One region of the Pseudomonas spartinae genome, then DNA from elsewhere that is predicted to be linked to it. Evidence: predicted binding sites of a transcription regulator. Region 1 holds the regulator's gene; each other region holds the start of a gene.
What was found. The regulator FliA, encoded in region 1, starts transcription of late flagellar genes. The targets are predictions, from matches to a motif close to CTAAAGTTTNNNNNNNNNNNGCCGNTAA.
Positions count from the first base shown of each region.

Region 2: a site for FliA is predicted at 2,145-2,172, ahead of ACN8M7_RS12310 (methyl-accepting chemotaxis protein). Genes of this name have one in related genera too.
Region 3: a site for FliA is predicted at 1,905-1,932, ahead of ACN8M7_RS11385 (methyl-accepting chemotaxis protein). Genes of this name have one in related genera too.

Region 1 covers NZ_CBDAMB010000005.1:293,793-297,970, reverse strand. Annotated here, with positions in the region: gene ACN8M7_RS14055 (protein phosphatase CheZ) at 1-719, opposite strand, end outside; gene ACN8M7_RS14050 (chemotaxis response regulator CheY) at 739-1,113, opposite strand; gene fliA (RNA polymerase sigma factor FliA) at 1,213-1,959, opposite strand; gene fleN (flagellar synthesis regulator FleN) at 1,956-2,786, opposite strand; gene flhF (flagellar biosynthesis GTPase FlhF) at 2,878-4,178, opposite strand, start outside.
Region 2 covers NZ_CBDAMB010000004.1:331,772-335,949, reverse strand. Annotated here, with positions in the region: gene ACN8M7_RS12315 (type 1 glutamine amidotransferase) at 1-175, shown strand, start outside; gene ACN8M7_RS12310 (methyl-accepting chemotaxis protein) at 226-1,881, opposite strand; gene ACN8M7_RS12305 (hypothetical protein) at 2,309-2,488, opposite strand; gene ACN8M7_RS12300 (ammonium transporter) at 2,544-3,914, opposite strand; partial or broken gene ACN8M7_RS12295 (PAS domain-containing protein) at 4,177-4,178, opposite strand, start outside.
Region 3 covers NZ_CBDAMB010000004.1:150,283-154,460, reverse strand. Annotated here, with positions in the region: gene zwf (glucose-6-phosphate dehydrogenase) at 1-474, shown strand, start outside; gene pgl (6-phosphogluconolactonase) at 461-1,174, shown strand; gene ACN8M7_RS11390 (bifunctional 4-hydroxy-2-oxoglutarate aldolase/2-dehydro-3-deoxy-phosphogluconate aldolase) at 1,176-1,847, shown strand; gene ACN8M7_RS11385 (methyl-accepting chemotaxis protein) at 2,015-3,937, shown strand; gene ACN8M7_RS11380 (REP-associated tyrosine transposase) at 4,060-4,178, shown strand, end outside.

The DNA.
Region 1 (4,178 bases):
GCATGAATCTGTGGACCTTCACCCCGCGATGGCTCTTTTAATTTTTCCTGTTCGGTGCGCAGCTCTTCGTGATCGTGCTGAATACCGGCAAAACGGTCGACCTGGCTGGCCATGAGCATCAGCTTGAGCAGGTTGCTTTCCACTTCGGTCACCAGTTGGGTGACACGCTTGATCACCTGACCGGTAAGGTCCTGGTAATCCTGCGCCAGCAGAATGTCGTTGAGGTGGCCGGACAGCTTGGCGCCATCTCGTTCGCTACGGGCGAGAAACAGCTCGACGCGCTTGGCCAGTTCACGGAAACCATCGGCACCGATTTCACGGCGCATGAAGCGACCCCATTCGACGCCCAGGCTCTGCGCCTCGTCGCTCAGGTCATTGACCAGCGGCGCGCTCTGCTCGACCAGATCCATGGTCCGGTTGGCAGCCTTCTCGGTCATGGTTACGACGTAGTTGAGGCGCTCGGTCGCGTCGGCGATCTGCGACAGCTCCTGAGCATGCGGCATGCGCGGGTCGAGCTGAAAATTGACAATAGCGTTGTGCAGCTCACGGGTCAGTTTGCCGACCTCGTGATAAAGACCTCGATCACGAACCTTGTTGAGCTCGTTGATCAGTTGCACCGCGTTGCCGAAGTTACCTTTTTCGAGGCTATCAACCAGCTCACGGGCATTGGTTTTCAGGGACGACTCAAGATCGCCCATCGTGGAATCATCGTGTTCCATAGCACCCTCGCGGCTGACATCAGCCGTTGACCCGCTCGAAGATCTTCTCGATCTTTTCCTTCAGCACCTGGGCAGTGAAGGGTTTGACCACATAACCATTCACGCCGGCCTGAGCCGCCTCGATGATCTGATCGCGCTTGGCTTCAGCGGTCACCATCAGCACTGGCAGATGCTTGAGGCGCTCATCGGCACGCACGGCACGCAGCAGGTCGATACCGGTCATGCCCGGCATGTTCCAGTCGGTCACCAGAAAGTCGAAGCTGCCGCTCTGCAGCATCGGCAGCGCCGAGGTGCCGTCATCGGCTTCCGCGGTGTTGGTGAAACCCAAATCCCGCAAGAGGTTCTTGATGATCCGTCGCATCGTCGAGAAATCGTCAACGATGAGGATTTTCATGTTCTTGTCCAAGTCGACCTCCGTACAGTCCCAAACGTATTGCGCTTGCAACTACGTCCTTTAATCGTGAAACCGCTTCCGCCTGCGAGTACGTCGCCTTCAGCCAGCGCGCCATTCGCTCAACCGTGAACGCAGACGCGCTGCGCATTGGCTGTGCAACTGGCTCACACGTGACTCGCTAACCCCCAGCACTTCACCGATTTCTTTCAAGTTCAGTTCTTCATCGTAATACAGCGCCAGCACGAGGCGTTCACGCTCCGGCAAACCGGCAATGGCATTGGCCAAAGCCGTCTGGAAACGTTCGTCTTCGAGGTCCCGCGAAGGTTCGAGGTGGGTGTGCCCGGCGTCTTCGTGCAACCCGCCGTGCTCGCCGTCCTGCACCAGGTCGTCGAAGCTGAACAGGCGGCTGCCCAAAGTGTCGCCAAGAATGCCGTAGTAATCCTCCAGACTCAATTGGAGTTCGGCCGCAACCTCGTGATCTTTAGCGTCACGTCCGGTTCTCGCCTCTACGGCGCGAATCGCATCGCTGACCATCCGGCTGTTGCGGTGTACCGAACGAGGCGCCCAGTCACCCTTGCGCACCTCGTCGAGCATGGAGCCGCGAATGCGAATACCGGCGAACGTTTCAAAGCTGGCACCCTTGCTGGAGTCGTATTTGCGCGAGGCTTCGAGCAGGCCGATCATGCCGGCCTGAATCAGATCGTCGACCTGCACGCTGGCCGGCAAGCGGGCCAGCAGGTGGTAGGCGATACGCTTGACCAGAGGCGCGTAGCGCTCGATCAGCTGATGCTGGGAATCCTGCGCCTGAGCCTTGTTGTACATACGAAGTCCAGAGGCTGCTGTCATACGGCCGAGTCTGCAGTCGGTTGCTGCACCAGACGCTCGACGAAAAACTCCAGATGGCCACGGGGATTGGCCGGCAGCGGCCAGGTGTCAACCTTCTGAGCTATCGCCTTGAACGCCAGAGCGCACTTGGAGCGAGGGAAGGCTTCATACACAGCACGCTGCTTCTGTACGGCTTTGCGCACGCACTCGTCATAGGGCACGGCACCGACATACTGCAGAGCAACATCGAGGAAGCGATCCGTCACCTTGGTCAGCTTAGCAAAGAGATTGCGACCTTCCTGCGGACTGTGGGCCATGTTGGCCAACACGCGAAAGCGACTGATGCCGTGATCACGGTTGAGCAGCTTGATCAGCGCGTAGGCGTCGGTGATTGAAGTGGGCTCGTCGCACACCACCACGAGGATTTCCTGCGCGGCGCGAACGAAGCTCACTACCGCGTCGCCGATACCTGCCGCGGTATCGATCACCAGCACGTCGAGATTCTCGCTGATATCGCTGAACGCCTGGATCAAGCCGGCGTGCTGCATTGGCGTCAGGCTGACCATACTCTGCGTGCCGGAGGCTGCCGGCACGATGCGGACACCGCCCGGCCCTTGCAACAGCACGTCACGCAGATCGCACTCGCCGGCGATCACATCGGCCAGCGTGCGCTTGGGCGTCAACCCCAACAGAACGTCGACGTTGGCCAGACCAAGGTCGGCGTCCATCAGCATTACCCGGCGACCGAGATCGGCCAGGGCCATGGACAGATTGACCGACACGTTGGTCTTACCGACGCCACCCTTGCCGCCAGTCACCGCAATCACCTGTACGGGATGCATACCCATGTTCTCTTTACACCTTGTCTAACTTCGACTTGGCCGTCAGGCCGTTCACTCCCACACAACCTGCGCGAGAGGGTGCAACATTATCGCCGCTTCAGCCGGCTCGCTGCGTCGGGTTGTGATAGAGGCCGGCGAACATCTGCGCCATGGCATCTTCACTTGGCTCCTCGGCGGCCTGCAAACCTACTGCCCGGCTCACCAGCTGATGGCTGCGCGGCACCTGCAGATTGTCCGGAATCCGCGGTCCGTCTGTCACATAGGCTACCGGCAGTTGCTGGCCTATAGCCAGGCCTAAAACCTCGCCCAGGCTCGCGGCCTCGTCCAGTTTCGTCAGTATGCAGCCTGAAAGGCCACAACGCTTGTAACTATGGTAGGCCGCCTTGAGCACTTGGCTCTGACTTGTTGCAGCCAGTACCAGATAATTTTTTGCCTTGATGCGCGCCGAAGCCAGACTTTCCAGTTGCAGGCGCAAGGCGGGATCGTTGCCCGGCAAGCCGGCGGTATCGACCAGCACCACGCGTTTCTTGGCTAGCGGCGCCAGGGATTGCAGCAGAGACTGCCCCGGATCGACCTGGGTCACCGATACACCGAGGATACGCCCGAGGGTCTTGAGTTGCTCCTGCGCACCGATGCGGAAGCTGTCCATACTGACCAGAGCGACCTGTTGCGAGCCGTACTTAAGCACGTAGCGTGCAGCCAGCTTGGCCAGCGTGGTGGTTTTGCCCATGCCAGCCGGGCCGACCAGAGCGATGACACCGCCCTCCTCCAGTGGCTCGACCTTGGGCGTCTTGATCGCATGCGCCAGATGCGCCAGCAGCATGCGCCAGGCCTGACGCGGCTCGGCAACGCCAGCCACCTTGCTCAGCAGCGCCTGCGACAGTTCGGCGGACAAGCCCATGCGTTGCAGACGACGCCACAGATTGGCCTGTTGCGGACGACGAGTTTGCAGTTGCCCCCAGGCGATGGAGCCCAGTTGCACCTCAATCAGCTCGCGCAGGCCGTGCAGTTCGAAACGCATGGCATCCAGCGCCCGTGGATCGACTGCGGGCGTGGCAGGCGCTGCGGCTTCGACCGGGCGCTGCGGTTTGACCGGCGTTGCCAGCAGCTCGGGTGCCAGCAGCGATTCGTTGGCGAACAGTTGACGATCCTTGCCGCCATCCTGTTCGGCACGCGTGGTCAGCTCGGCCTGGGCGTTGGCAATACGCGCCTGGGTCTTGCGCAACTCGGCCTCCAGCGCGGGATTCGCACGCACCGGCGCCGGCGCCTGGTAGTCCAGCGCAGCAGTCAACTCGACGCCACCGGCGACACGGCGATTGCCGATGATCGAGGCGTCGGCACCCAACTCGTCACGCACCAGTTTCATGGCGGTCCGCATATCGGCGGCGAAGAAGCGTT
Region 2 (4,178 bases), on a different contig from region 1:
GCAGTGCCACCCGGAGATGACGCCTGCGATCGTGGCGGATCTGTTGCACCAATGCGCTGATGAACTCGAGCCAGGCCCCTGGGTGCAGACACCCACCCAACTGGCAGCCGAGGCGCAGCGCTATGAGCCAGGCAATGCGTTGATGGCGCAGGTACTGGACTACCTGCTCGGCTAGCCAACGGGCGTCGCTGACACGGCCTGGGCAGGCCGCGCCAGCGAGCGGCGTCAGAGGCGGAAGTGCGCGATGTTTCCGCGTAATGCTTCGCTGGTGCGCGCCAGGCTCTCGCTTTCCTGCTGTGCATGCTGGAAGGCGGAGGCCGATTGCTCGGTGCTGTCGCGTACCGAGACGATGCCTCGGCTGATCTCTTCCGCTACCGCGCTCTGCTGCTCGGCGGCCGTGGCGATCTGCTGGTTCATGCCGTTGATGCGTTCGATCATGCTGACGATGCGGGCCACCGCCTCGCCAGCCTCGGACACGCCGGAAACCGACTGCGAACTGGAGTTCTGGCAGCGTTCCATGTAGCGCGCGGTCTCGTCGGCGATCTTCTGCAGGCTGGCAATCAGCCCTTCGATCTCGGTGGTGGCCTCCTGGGTGCGCCGGGCCAGGCTGCGTACCTCGTCGGCTACCACGGCAAAGCCGCGCCCGGCCTCACCGGCACGGGCCGCTTCGATGGCTGCGTTGAGGGCCAGCAGGTTGGTCTGGTCGGCCACTGACTTGATCACGTCGAGCACGCTGCCGATATTGCTGCTTTCGGCTTTCAGGCGTCCCATGGCCTCGCTGGAATTGTCGATCACCTGTGCCAGTTCGCCGATCAGGTTCACTGCCTGCCCGGCTTTCTGCTGGCTTTGCGCTGCGGCCTCGTCAGCCTCGCTGGCGGCTTGGGCGGCGGTTTCGGCACTACGCGCCACGTCCTGCACGGTCGCCGCCATTTCGTGCACGGCGGTGACGATCTGCTCCACTTCGCGCTGAGCCTGGGCCACGCTTTCGGCGTTGCGCAGGCTCGACTCGCTCAATTCCTGGCTGGAGTGAGCCACGGTACGTGATGAGGCATCGATGCCCTGGGTGACCTGGCGCAGGTTCTGCTGCATGCGCAGCAGGGCGGCAAGTACGCTGTTTTCCGCACTGTTGACGGCGGCTTCCATCGTCCGCAGGTCACCTTCGGCGACACGCTGGGCGATGCGGTTCAGGTCGCCTGGTTCGGCGCCCAGAGCGCGCAGCAGTTTACGGCTGATCAAATGGCCGAGCAGGGCGGCGAGTATGAAACTGATCGCCGTGATCAGAATGAGGATATTGCGCTCCTCCTTGTAGTGCGCTTCGTTTTCGCTCAAGCGTTGGTCGGCAATCTCGGTGGTGTGCTTGAGATAGCCCTCCAGGGTGCCGGTCAACTCCTCAAGTAGAGGCGTGCATTGCTCCTTGACCATGCGTTTCGCTTCCACGTCTTCACCGTTGAACAGGTGCTCGGCGATGCTGTGCGCGACCTCGCTGTAGCGTGCTTCCAGTTGTTCGATGCGTGCGAGCAGCTCGTGCCCTGTTGTTGAAACGTCCTTGTGGGTCGTGATTGCCTGGCGCAAGGCGGCGAGACTGTCGACGACTCTTTTCTCTTTCTGGGCGATGAAGTCACGCTGCGCCCCACGCTCTGCCGGCTCGCTGTTGAGAGCCAGGTTGCGCAGTGCGATGGCCCTGTCGCTGACGGCGTCACTGAGCTGGTTAGCCAGCTTTTTACGAGTCTCTATCCCGTTGATGTAGATGGAGAAGTCTTCGTCCGATGCCGCGAGGTTGTAGAGCGAGACGCCTGCTATCAGCAGCAACAGGGCGAGCAGAGAGCCATAGCTGGCGTACAGCAGTGTGCGGATCGAGAAGCCAGTTGCGGTAGACGGCATAGAGGCACCCTTTAGGGATATGACGCGTTTGTGCGGATTGTTTTGATGTACGCAAGAGCGATGGCTGCGTTTTATTTTTATGTGCATCCTGCGTCTAACCGTATGTCCCTAACGAGGTTGTCGTCTGAAGGTGCGCTCCTTGGCTGACTCGCACTGTGGTCAGCTGTCATTGCCTGGTGTGGTTGTGGCTTGCTGGGCTTGAGTCTCGCTCTGCGTGGCGCTCAGCAAATGGATCAAGATGATTGGACTTGAGCTTAGGATAGATATCGGTATGCCGCTTCGCTTCTTTAGGGTCGCGATATGGCATGTGGACGAGGCGATTTCCGAGAGCCGCTGTCTGGGAGCGATGCGGGCGCGCGAGGGGAGGGACTGGCTGGCGCTTGAGTGATCTGGAGATGGCCGGCGGCGAGCGCCGCCGGCCATGGCCTTACTTGAGCTTGGGCAGCTTTTCGTCCGGCAGGGCGTAGCTGTGCTTCTCGTGGATCATGGTGGCGATCAGCGCGTAGAGACTGACGCCGGCCACCAGCAAGCTGATGAAAACCAGGATGGCCGGCTTGTCGGCGAAGGTGAATACGGCGCTGGCGCCTTCGTAGGTAGTGATGCTCATGCTGCGTTCCTCGCGATAGGGCTGGCCGCTTGAGCGGCCAGGCTACAAAAAAGACTCAGGCCGACTTCGGCGTGGCGGTGGCCAGCGCTGCCGGCTCGCTGCCGCCGACGCTGCTGCTCGGGCCATACATCGAAGCCCATTCCGGGTAGGCCTGGGCTGGCACCTCGGTCAGATCCAGGCCACGTTCTTCGGCATGCGCCGGGACGCGCAGCAGGTCGGCCTTCTTCAGTGCATAGGAAATCAGGTAGCCGGGGACGAAGCCCAGGGTTGCCATGACCAGAGCGCCGCCCAGTTGGCCGAAGAAGCTGATCTCCGGCATGCCGTTCACGTTCGGGTAACCGGCCAGGAAGATGCCGCTGATGACGATACCGGCGAAGCCGCCGAAACCATGCACGGCGAAGGCACCGACGGCATCATCGAGCTTGAACTTGAGCAGCAGGTTGTTGATCAGCGGCGCGGTGGCCGATACGCCCATGCCGATCAGGTAGGCCAGGCCGGGGTGGTACAGGTCCAGACCCGGGGCTACCGAGATGATGCCGACCAGGCCGCCGGACATCATCCAGAACGGCTCGCGGGTGGTCAGGTAGGCGCCGATCAGGCCGCCGGCGAAGCCCATCAGGGTGTTGAAGGCGAACGCCGAGAGGTTGGTCGGCTGGCCGTAGATGTTGATCCACTGTGCGCCCGAGTTGTAGATGATGCAGCCGCCGAGGAAGCCGAAGAAACCGACGATGATCAGCATCAGGCCGACCACGCTCATCGGCATGCTGTGACCGACGATGGCGTTGGCGCTGCCATCGGCGTTGAAGCGGCCGATGCGTGCGCCGAGGTTGATCACCACCGCCAGGGTGAAGAAGCCGGCGATCATGTGCACGCAGCCCGCCGCACCGACATCATGGAAGCCCCATTTGACGGTCAGCCAGCCTTCCGGGTGCCAGCCCCAGGAGGCCGCCAGCAGCCAGAGGAAGCCGCCGAGGAAGATGGTCATGATGATGAAGGCGCTCATGCGCGTACGTTCGATCAGCGCACCGGAGAGAATCGAACCGGTGGTGGCGGCGAACATGGCGAAGGCGGCCCAGAAGATACCGGTGGCGTTATCGCTGATGTTCGGGCCCATGGACTGGCTCCAGGGCATGCCGGCGAGAATGGCGTCCATGCGCGGCACGATGCCGTCCGGGAAACCGTTGTAGACCGCCCAGCCGACCAGGAACACGCTGGGCACGATGAAACCGAAGGCGAGGATGTTCTTAACCCCCGCGGCCAGTGCATTCTTCAGACGAGACGCGCCGATCTCGTAGGAGAGAAAGCCCACATGAATGCAGATCATCAGGGCGATACACCACCAGTAGAATATTTCCATATTCAGGGTGTTGGTCATCTCTATCAGAGCCTGTAGCTCCTCCAGAGTGGGGGTCTTCTGCTCTTCCATCTATCAATCCTCGATACTGTTCTTGGAATGTCGGTCGGTCTTGGCAGTGGGACTTCAGGTGGACGCCATACAGGCGCGTTATTTATCTGTAGTTATAAAAAGTTCCCTGAATGAATAGGCAATCCTTGTGCCAGAAGGCGGCTCGCTGGCCCGCGGGCCAAAGGCTGGGATCGCTTGGAAACATCCGGTTAAAAAATGCCCCCTTTGTGTTCATCTCGCTGGCATCGCGCATGAAAATGGGTCGTTGTCATGGGTTTTTCTGCA
Region 3 (4,178 bases), on a different contig from region 1:
CTGCGGACCGGCAAGCGCATGCCGCAGAAGCTGTCGCAGATCGTCATTCACTTCAAGGCGCCGCCGCACTACATCTTCGCCCCGGAGCAGCGCCAGTTGATTGGCAACAAGCTGATCATCCGCCTGCAGCCGGACGAAGGCATCGCCCTGCAGGTGTTGACCAAGGATCAGGGCCTGGACAAGGGCATGCAGTTGCGCAGCGGCCCGCTGCAGCTGAGTTTCTCCGACACTTACCGCAGTGCGCGGATCCCCGACGCCTACGAACGTCTGCTGCTGGAAGTGATGCGCGGCAACCAGAACCTGTTCGTGCGCAAGGACGAGATCGAATACGCCTGGCAGTGGTGCGATCAGTTGATCGACGGCTGGCAGCGCCTCGGCGAAGCGCCGAAACCTTATACCGCCGGCAGCTGGGGTCCCATGGCCTCGGTCGCGTTGATCACCCGGGACGGCAGGAGCTGGTATGGCGATCTCTGAACTGAAACTGCCGCAAGGCGTGCAGGCCTGTTCGCACGACGATGCCGGGCAGCTGGCCCAGGCATTGGCGGTACGCGTGGCCGATGCGCTGCGTCAGGCCATCGCCAGTCGCGGTCGGGCCACCTTGGTGGTCTCTGGCGGACGTAGCCCGGTGCCGTTCTTCGACGCGTTGGCGCAGCAGGAGCTGCCCTGGGCGCAGGTGTGCGTCAGCCTGGCCGACGAGCGCTGGGTGCCGGTCAATCATGCCGGTAGCAACGAGGCGCTGGTGCGTCGTCATCTGCTCCGGGGGCCGGCTGCCGAAGCCCGCTTTCTAGGTCTCTACCAGGTCGCTGGCAACCTCGAGCAAGCGGCCGAGCTGGCCGACGCTGCGGTTGCCGAGCTGGCGCCTGTCGACGTGCTGGTGCTGGGCATGGGCGACGATGGCCACACGGCCTCGCTGTTCCCGCACAGCCCCAATCTGCTCGAGGCACTGCAGCCGGACTGCGCGCGCCGGGTGTTGCCGATGCTCGCCCCGAGCGAGCCAGCACAACGCCTGACCCTGACCCTGCCGGTGTTGGCCAGCGCACGTCTGCCGCTGCTGGCGATCCAGGGCCAGGCGAAACTGAACACCCTGAGCGCAGCACTGCAGCCGGGCGAGGTCGCCCAGATGCCGATCCGTGCGTTCCTCAATTCTCCTCTTGAAATCCACTGGTGCCCCTGACATGACCAGCCTCGACCAAGACCAGCGTGCGCGCATGGCCGACAAAATCGCCGAGATCGACCGCATCTGCGCTCAGGCGCGGATCATGCCGGTGATCACCATCGCCCGTGAGGCGGATATCCTGCCGCTGGCCGACGCCCTGGCCGCCGGTGGCCTGCGGGTGCTGGAAGTGACCCTGCGCTCGGAGCATGGCCTGGAGGCGATTCGCCGCCTGCGCGCCGAGCGTCCCGAGCTCTGCGTTGGCGCCGGTACCGTGCTGGATCAGGACATGCTTGCCGCGGCAACCGCTGCCGGTGCGCAGTTCATCGTCACGCCAGGCAGCACGCGTGAGCTGCTGCTGGCGGCGCTGGACAACCCTCTGCCCATGCTGCCAGGCGTGAGCAGTGCGTCGGATCTGATGATCGGCTACGCCCTCGGCTATCGCCGCTTCAAGCTGTTTCCGGCGGAGGTCTGCGGTGGTGTCGCGGCGCTCAAGGCGCTGTCCGGGCCTTTCGGGGGCGTGCGTTTTTGCCCAACCGGCGGCATCACTCCGGACAACCTGCAACGCTACATGGCACAGCCCAACGTGATGTGCGTGGGCGGCACCTGGATGTTCCAGCGCGAGTGGGTGGCCAACAGCGATTGGGCGCGGATCCAGCAATGCAGCGCCGAGGCTCTGCAGCTGTTGGCCTGAATAGTTTGAACGGCGTCGCAGAATGGCCGCTGCGACGCCACAGCACTGCGTATGGGTTTAAATTCTGTGTCGTAGCGGCCGCCCTGTTCGTCAGCTACTCCCTGTGCTGGCTTCAACAAAAACAATTCTCCAGCGAAACCTGAAACACCCGCAGTTGGAGAATTGTTATGAATACCTGGTTCGCTAACATCCGCGTGACCCATAAGCTGGCGCTAGGCTTCGGTATGGTGCTGGCCCTGACCTTGATCCTCGCAAGCGTTGCCTGGACCAGCATGGGCAGCCTTATCCAGCGCAGCAATTGGACTGCCGACATCAATCACCTTAGCAATCTGCTGACTGAGCTGCGTGTCGACCGTCTGCGTTACATGCTGGATAACGGTGACGAGAAGATGGCCGAGGTGGTGCAGAAATCGCTGAACAGCTACAGCGACGCGCATGCCGACGTACGCAGTCGCTTTCGCAGTGCCGAGAACGTTCGCCTGCTGAAGCAGCAGGCCGAGCAGATCGAGCTGTACCGGCAGTCCTTCAAGCGCATGGACGAGGGCTATCGCACCGCACGTGCTGCCCGCGAGCAAATGGGCAGCCTGGCGAAGCAGGCATTTGCCGAGCTTGAAAACCTGTACAAGGTCGTGCAGCAGATTCCGCAGGACGACGAGCGTCGTTTCCAGCGTTACCAGGCCGTGCGCGATGTGCGTGAACACATGCAGTTGACCCGTTATGAAGTGCGCGGCTTTACGGCCAATCCCAACGCCACTACCGAACAGGCGATGCGCACCCAGGTCGAGCGTGGCGTGCAGAGCATCGACGCGCTGGCGGCGGCCTTCGCCGGCGAGCAGGCCGGCGCCATCAGCGCTGTGCGCGCTGGTCTCGATGCCTATCAGGTGCAAGTGCAGCGCTTCAGTCAGGCCAACGACAATATCGTCGCCGCTCGTGCTGAAATGACCCAGGAAGGCTACCAGATCGTCAAGGATAACAAGGCGCTGGTACAGCTCCAGATCGACCGTCGTGACGAAGAAACCGCCACTGCGCGCAGTCTGCAGATCATCACCACGTTGCTGGCGCTGTTGTTCGGTGTGCTGGCTGCCTGGATCATCACTCGACAGATCACGCGTCCGCTGCAGGAAACCCTGGGCGCAGTCCAGCGCATCGCTGAGGGCGATCTGACCGCTACCGTGCAGGTCGAGCGTCGCGATGAGATGGGCCAGCTGCAGCAGGGTATCCAGTACATGGCCAGTACCCTGCGCGAGCTGATCTCAGGCATTCGTGACAGCGTGACGCAGATCGCCAGTGCTGCCGAGGAGTTGTCGGCGGTTACCGAGCAGACCAGCGCCGGTGCCAACAGCCAGAAGAGCGAGACCGATCAGGTTGCCACTGCCATGCACGAGATGTCGGCCACGGTGCAGGAAGTCGCGCGCAATGCGGAGCAGGCTTCGCAGGCCGCCAACCAGGCCGATGGTCAGGCACGCATGGGAGATCAGGTGGTTGCCGAGGTGATTGCGCAGATCGAGCGCCTGGCCGCCGAGGTCAGCCGTTCCAGCGAGGCGATGAATGGCCTGCAGCAGGAAAGCGACAAGATCGGCAGCGTCATGGACGTGATCAAGTCGGTGGCCGAGCAGACCAATCTGCTGGCGCTCAACGCTGCCATCGAAGCGGCGCGTGCCGGTGAGGCTGGGCGCGGTTTTGCCGTGGTCGCCGATGAAGTCCGCGGTCTGGCCCAGCGCACGCAGAAGTCCACGGAAGAGATCGAAGCCTTGATCGCCGGGCTGCAGAGCGGCACCCAGCAGGTCGCTGCGGTGATGCGCAACAGTCGCGATCTGACCGACAGCAGCGTCGAGCTGACGCGCAAGGCTGGTGACTCGCTGGGCAGCATCACCCAGGCGGTGTCCAGCATTCAGTCGATGAACCAGCAGATCGCCGCCGCAGCGGAAGAGCAGAGCGCCGTGGCCGAGGAAATCAGCCGTAGCATTCTCAGTGTGCGTGACGTTTCCGAACAGACCGCCACCGCCAGCGACGAAACGGCCAAATCCTCGGCCGAGCTGGCGCGCCTGGGCGGTCAGCTGCAAGCAATGGTCAGCCGCTTCCGCGTTTGATTGGGGGGCGGCACAGGTGCGCATGGTGCACCCTGCGGGAATTGCGCCGTTCAACCCCTAGGGTGCGCTGCGCGCACCGCCGACTATCCTGAATCTGCCGGCATGGATTCAGGAGACAGGGAATGTCCAATTACCGCCGCGCCCGTGAAGCGGGCGCCTGCCATTTCTTTACGTTGGTAAGCCACCAGCGCCTCTGCGTATTGACCGATGCGCCATTGCGCGCAGCCTTGCGCCGCGCCAT